DNA from 2 places in the Bacillus safensis genome. Region 1 is predicted to be linked to the other one. Evidence: a T-box and tRNA genes for the amino acid it is inferred to sense, from the RefSeq annotation. Region 1 holds a T-box; the other holds one or more tRNA genes.
What was found. The T-box of region 1 lies ahead of leuS (leucine--tRNA ligase). A T-box ahead of a tRNA ligase gene usually reads a tRNA of that ligase, here a tRNA-Leu.
Positions count from the first base shown of each region.

Region 2: it has a tRNA-Leu gene. The T-box ahead of leuS (leucine--tRNA ligase) is inferred to sense a tRNA for this amino acid. The anticodon was not compared.

Region 1 is NZ_CP154909.1:2,676,090-2,679,479, reverse strand. It holds gene AAYR28_RS13700 (PAS domain-containing protein) at 1-311, opposite strand, end outside; gene AAYR28_RS13695 (DUF4257 domain-containing protein) at 734-1,063, shown strand; T-box leader at 1,166-1,387, shown strand; gene leuS (leucine--tRNA ligase) at 1,485-3,390, shown strand, end outside.
Region 2 is NZ_CP154909.1:841,482-844,871, reverse strand. It holds gene AAYR28_RS04265 (phosphotransferase) at 1-494, opposite strand, end outside; gene AAYR28_RS04260 (hypothetical protein) at 913-1,338, opposite strand; tRNA gene AAYR28_RS04255 (tRNA-Leu) at 1,792-1,873, opposite strand; tRNA gene AAYR28_RS04250 (tRNA-Leu) at 1,911-1,999, opposite strand; tRNA gene AAYR28_RS04245 (tRNA-Cys) at 2,014-2,084, opposite strand; tRNA gene AAYR28_RS04240 (tRNA-Gly) at 2,090-2,164, opposite strand; tRNA gene AAYR28_RS04235 (tRNA-Gln) at 2,172-2,243, opposite strand; tRNA gene AAYR28_RS04230 (tRNA-His) at 2,253-2,328, opposite strand; tRNA gene AAYR28_RS04225 (tRNA-Trp) at 2,358-2,431, opposite strand; tRNA gene AAYR28_RS04220 (tRNA-Tyr) at 2,446-2,530, opposite strand; tRNA gene AAYR28_RS04215 (tRNA-Thr) at 2,546-2,618, opposite strand; tRNA gene AAYR28_RS04210 (tRNA-Phe) at 2,625-2,700, opposite strand; tRNA gene AAYR28_RS04205 (tRNA-Asp) at 2,719-2,795, opposite strand; tRNA gene AAYR28_RS04200 (tRNA-Met) at 2,800-2,876, opposite strand; tRNA gene AAYR28_RS04195 (tRNA-Val) at 2,892-2,967, opposite strand; tRNA gene AAYR28_RS04190 (tRNA-Glu) at 3,001-3,075, opposite strand; tRNA gene AAYR28_RS04185 (tRNA-Ser) at 3,093-3,183, opposite strand; tRNA gene AAYR28_RS04180 (tRNA-Asn) at 3,188-3,262, opposite strand; rRNA gene rrf (5S ribosomal RNA) at 3,272-3,387, opposite strand.

The sequences.
Region 1 (3,390 bases):
TTCCAAAAAAAAGTGCCGTCTTTTTTATAATTTTTTAGCTGTGTGGTAATAGGTGTTTTGTTTTGAATTCCATGACGAATTAAAGCAAGCTGCTTTTGATCCGTGTCTTTTCCTTGAAGGAATCGACAATTACGACCAAGAATTTCATCTGGTTTGTATCCAGTCATTTGTGTAAAGCCGTGATTCACATAAACGATAGGGTTATCCTCTAAGGAAGGGTCTGTAATGACAACACCGATCCGCGCATGATCCAGCGCTTTTTTGATGAGTTCAAGCTGTTTTTGCAAGCCGAAAATGTTCGAGCTGACCATATTACCCTCCTTTGCTGCTATAAGACATATCAAATGGTTGTCTTTTCAACCAAATGAATCCTTTTAAACGTAACATAACATATGTTCTGTTTCAACGATTGCAAACGCTTTGTTAAATTTGTCATCATAGTTTGTCCTCCATTAGAATAGAGTAAGTAAGGAGACTTTTCATTAGAAAAAGAAGGAATCAATTACTCATCATTCATAAAATGACAAAAATAGTTAATATGGATTAGGTAAAAATGATTCCAATGCATCAAGATTGTTTTTAGGTCATTCACATATAATGGAAGAAACAAGCTTTTTTTCTTCGTTAGAGAGAATAGACCTTTTACATGGATTATGACGGAACAGCAGAATGGCATTACAGGGGGCTGGACAGCCTGAAGTCGCTTTACTATTCTAAGGGCTTTAGGAAGGTGATGAAAATGCTGCAACAAGTCATTATTGCTTGCGCCATTGGAGGGGTCATGGGCATTCTCGGTCACGTAAAGAAAAAAGGCAGGCTAGAGAAGCCCAGAATGACAAAAAAGTTTATTTACTTAGGGTTTATTGAAGATTGGCTCGTTGGGATGATTGCCGCTACACTGCTTGTCTTATCCTCAAATCCCGAATCTAGTCTGCACTTGATCATCTTATCCATTATTTCAGGTTACGGAGGAGAAGCAGTTCTGCGAAGCTTCGATTTTGTGAGAGAAGAACGTTCACAGGATGCAGGCTCCAACCGTCATAACCGATCTCCACACGAATAATATCCTCACTTTACCCTAGTCTAGGGTACATTCCCATTGTATACAAACCTGCTTGCACTTATGATCATAATTCTATAAAATACTACTTAGATGACGGTTACGATAAGAACAGTGAAGAGGAGTAGTAGGAAAGCAGTATTTGTCTTTAGAGAATTGACGGCTGGTGAAAGTCAATCAAATCTGCTTCTGAACTCGCCTCAGAGTTGCAGTTGCGTTAAAGCTTCTGTCGCATGTCTGCGTTAAAGATATTAAGTGAGCGTACGAACAGCATGTTACGCTAACAAGGGTGGTACCGCGGGAACCAAAAAATCTCTCGTCCCTTTCCAGGGATGAGGGTTTTTTGTTGATTTTAGAAAAATCTGAATTCTTGCAGTGGTCATCTAAGCAGATAAAGCCGTACATATTAAAGGAGGTTTTCACATTGAGTTTTCAGCATCGGGAAATTGAAAAGAAGTGGCAGGATTATTGGCTGACACATAAAACATTCGCCACATCTGACTCGGAAGATAAACCGAAGTTTTATGCACTTGATATGTTTCCATATCCATCAGGAGCAGGGCTTCATGTCGGGCACCCTGAGGGCTATACAGCAACGGATATTTTATCACGCATGAAACGCATGCAGGGATATGATGTTCTTCATCCAATGGGATGGGACGCATTTGGTCTCCCAGCAGAACAGTATGCACTTGATACAGGAAATGATCCGGCGGCTTTTACAGAAGAGAACATCAACAACTTCCGCCGCCAAATTCAATCACTAGGGTTCTCGTATGATTGGGATCGAGAAATCAACACGACAGACCCGAATTACTACAAATGGACACAATGGATTTTCTTAAAATTGTACGAAAAAGGATTGGCCTATATCGATGAAGTACCAGTGAACTGGTGCCCAGCGCTTGGCACAGTGCTTGCAAATGAAGAAGTCATTGATGGAAAAAGTGAACGCGGAGGGCATCCTGTTGAAAGACGTCCTATGAAGCAGTGGATGCTAAAGATTACAGCATATGCGGACAGGCTGTTAGAAGATTTAGAGGACATTGATTGGCCTGAAAGCATCAAAGATATGCAGCGTAACTGGATCGGACGCTCTGAAGGTGCGCACGTTCATTTTGAAGTAGAAGGACATGACGAACAGTTTACGGTTTTCACAACGCGTCCTGATACACTATTTGGCGCAACATATGCAGTGCTTGCACCAGAGCATGCCCTTGTTGAAAAAATTACATCAGATGCTCAAAAAGAAGCTGTCAAAGCGTATATCAAAGAGATTCAATCAAAGAGTGACTTAGAGCGGACAGATCTTGCTAAAACGAAGACAGGTATTTTCACAGGAGCGTATGCCATCAATCCTTTAAATGGTGAAAAGATGCCGATCTGGATTGCCGATTACGTGCTGGCGACTTATGGAACTGGAGCCATTATGGCAGTTCCTGCCCATGATGAACGTGACTATGAATTCGCCAAAACCTTTGATCTTCCAATTAAAGAAGTTGTAGAAGGCGGAGACATTGAAAAAGAAGCCTACACAGGTGATGGAAAGCACATTAACTCTGATTTCCTAAATGGCTTAGGAAAAGAAGAAGCGATTGAAAAAGCGATTGCATGGCTTGAAGAACATCAAAAAGGTGAAAAGAAAGTCACATATCGTTTAAGAGACTGGCTGTTCAGCCGTCAGCGCTACTGGGGTGAGCCGATTCCAATCATTCATTGGGAGGACGGAACATCTTCAGCTGTTTCAGAAGAAGAGCTTCCACTGATCTTGCCTAAGACGACAGAGATTAAGCCAAGTGGTACAGGTGAATCACCATTAGCCAATATTAAAGACTGGGTTGAGGTTGTAGATCCTGTTACAGGTAAGAAAGGCCGACGCGAAACGAATACAATGCCGCAATGGGCAGGCAGCTGCTGGTATTTCTTACGTTATATTGATCCTCATAACACAGAAGAGCTTGCCTCTCCTGAGAAGCTGAAGAAATGGCTTCCAGTTGATGTGTATATCGGCGGAGCAGAACACGCTGTACTGCATCTTCTATATGCACGCTTCTGGCATAAGTTCTTGTATGATATCGGTGTTGTTCCAACAAAAGAACCTTTCATGAAATTGTTCAATCAAGGTATGATTCTTGGGGAAAACAATGAAAAAATGAGTAAATCAAAAGGAAATGTGGTCAACCCGGATGATATCGTAGAATCTCATGGTGCGGATACATTACGACTTTATGAAATGTTCATGGGACCTTTAGATGCGTCAATTGCTTGGTCTGAAACAGGACTTGATGGCGCTCGTCGTTTCCTTGATCGTGTATGGCGTCTCTTTACAA
Region 2 (3,390 bases), 1.8 Mb from region 1:
TACAGAGTATATGCGATATCCCAAAGTCTTGGACCAGGAGCAGCTACATCAAAATCAATGATACCTACTGGTTTTTCATTATTGAAAATGATGTTGTACATTGCAAAATCATTATGACACACAACCTCTATTTCGACAGGCGTATTGTCCATTCGTTCCCAATCGTCTGAAATGGGAAAATCATGAACAGCATCATGATACAGTCTAAGCATTCTCGCTATTTCTTTTAAGGCATGGTGAGAGCACATATATTCTTTTAAAGGCTCATGACCGGCTACGCCTTCAATGAAGGACAATATCTCTCTACCTTGTTCATCAACCCCTAAAAACTTTGGAGCATAGGAGAAATTCTTTTTTTCTAAATGCTTTAGCAGCTTTCGTCGTATATTGATATTGTCTGACTTTACTTCTCGACGAACCGTATCTCCCGAACGATATACGTTTGAGACATTTCCACCTGTCAATAACTCTTCATGAGCATTTTGTTTTTTCATAAATTCTCCCCTCAAACTGGGTCACCATGTTGATGTCAGTTAAAGATGTGTATGTACCCACAAATATTCATTTAGTTACTCAAAGGTAGTACAACAGTTTTATGTGAATGTGCTGCTCCATTTTGTTTCCTTACATGGTTAAATGTATCTTATCAAATGTTGCAAATCATCTAAAGATTATTCTGCTAAAAGAAGTACATACTCATTATGTTCTAATAGGTTCCTATTTTTTATCTAAATAACTCATTTAAACCACAAAAAAACGTTTTACCACGAGGGTGAAACGTTAGGTTCATGGAAAAACCAATCATGAAACTTTTAACAGATACCGGTGGCCGGGGTCGAACCAGATGATAAATTATTCCAAAAAGGCAAGGTATACCCTCTTATAGTAAAGCACCCGTTAATGAATGAAGAATTAAAGCTCTTCCTGATATATTTCTGATTTTATCGGCTTTAAACTCAAAGGTATTTTAAACTCATGAATACTTTCAATATGATAAAAAAAATGATCGATATCGTCATAATCCATTGACCATTCTTCTACCACCTTTAACTTTTTTAACTCGCTTGTTGGTTTAAATAAAAATTCACAGTGTAGTTGTTCCATGTGAGAATAATCATCTTCTTCATAAACTGTAAACTGACGTACAAAGTCAAAATGAAATACTTCCTCTCCTGTAAAATCATAGACACCACACTGAAATAAAATTTCTTTATCTTCTTCGCCCTCAACTGTCTCCTTTGAAAAAGCCTTAAATGTTTCCCAAACCTTTTTTATATCATCGGTATCTTCACCAATGCTATCTTTAAGATAACTTTCAGCATTTTTAACCGTAATCATTACAACACCTCTTATGTACAATTTATATCCAATCCTTCTTCAATTATCCTGCCTCTTTAGTTTAATCATAAGGTAACCATCAATAAAGTAAAAGTAATCTCCTTAATATGTTCCTCTGTCATATTGCTGTTAGAGAATTAAGAAACGCCTTAAAAATTTATTACTCACAGTCCTAAACAAATAATTCAATAGCTTCCCGAAATGATTCAACATAAGACTTAGTTTCCTTTTCTAAAATTGCCAATTCACCTTGGTCTAAAATATTTTTACGTCTTGCCATTTAGCTAGGTCCCCTTTCAGCAGTGAAACGATTTGAAGTAATTTTATCGTGTGAAAAATCAGCTAAAAAACAAATAAAAAACGCCCTCCTACAATTTGTAGAAAGACGTTTTAAACGTTGATATTCTTTAATTCTTCTGTGATTGACGATAATAAAGAATATCTAAAACTAGATACCGGTGGCCGGGGTCGAACCGGCACTCCGTGAGGAACACGATTTTGAGTCGTGCGCGTCTGCCAATTCCGCCACACCGGCATGATTATAAAAGAGCGCATCTTATATTAAAAAACAATGGTGCCGAGGGCCGGACTTGAACCGGCACGGTAGTCACCTACCGCAGGATTTTAAGTCCTGTGTGTCTGCCAATTCCACCACCCCGGCAGTCTTTTCAAAAAAGGCGACACCCGGATTTGAACCGGGGATAAAGGTTTTGCAGACCTCTGCCTTACCACTTGGCTATGCCGCCATTATTGGAGCGGAAGACGGGATTCGAACCCGCGACCCCCACCTTGGCAAGGTGGTGTTCTACCACTGAACTACTTCCGCACATCAACTGGGCTAGCTGGATTCGAACCAACGCATGACGGAGTCAAAGTCCGTTGCCTTACCGCTTGGCTATAGCCCAATAATAAAATGGGGCGATTGATGGGAATCGAACCCACGAGTGCCAGAGCCACAATCTGGTGCGTTAACCACTTCGCCACAACCGCCATAGATGTAATGAATTATAAAGTATAATTGGCAGGGGCAGTAGGAATCGAACCCACACCGGAGGTTTTGGAGACCTCTGTTCTACCGTTAAACTATGCCCCTATGAAAACAAAAAATGGTGGAGGGGGGCGGATTCGAACCGCCGAACCCGGAGGGAGCGGATTTACAGTCCGCCGCGTTTAGCCACTTCGCTACCCCTCCACTTTTGAAAAACAGTGCCGGCAAGAGGACTTGAACCCCCAACCTACTGATTACAAGTCAGTTGCTCTACCAATTGAGCTACACCGGCAAATAGTGGTGGCTCGGGACGGAATCGAACCGCCGACACACGGATTTTCAGTCCGTTGCTCTACCAACTGAGCTACCGAGCCAAGTATTCTTTTGAAAAATGGCGGTCCGGACGGGACTCGAACCCGCGACCTCCTGCGTGACAGGCAGGCATTCTAACCAACTGAACTACCGGACCATTTTGGTTGCGGGGGCAGGATTTGAACCTGCGACCTTCGGGTTATGAGCCCGACGAGCTACCGAACTGCTCCACCCCGCGACGATATAAAAGATATGGTGGAGGATGACGGGCTCGAACCGCCGACCCTCTGCTTGTAAGGCAGATGCTCTCCCAGCTGAGCTAATCCTCCGAATAAAAAATGCTGGTGTATATTCTATAAAAATGGTGACCCGTACGGGATTCGAACCCGTGTTACCGCCGTGAAAGGGCGGTGTCTTAACCGCTTGACCAACGGGCCCTTTATTATGTAAATTGTGGCGGAGAGCAAGGGATTCGAACCCTTGAGACGGGGTTACCGCCTACACGATTTCCAATCGTGCTCCTTCGGCCACTCGGACAGCTCTCCAAATTGGCTCCGCAGGTAGGATTCGAACCTACGACCGATCGGTTAACAGCCGATAGCTCTACCACTGAGCTACTGCGGAATGAAGAAAGCCTGGCGATGTCCTACTCTCACAGGGGGAAACCCCCAACTACCATCGGCGCTGAAGAGCTTAACTTCCGTGTTCGGTATGGGAACGGGTGTGACCTCTTCGCCATCATCACCAGACAA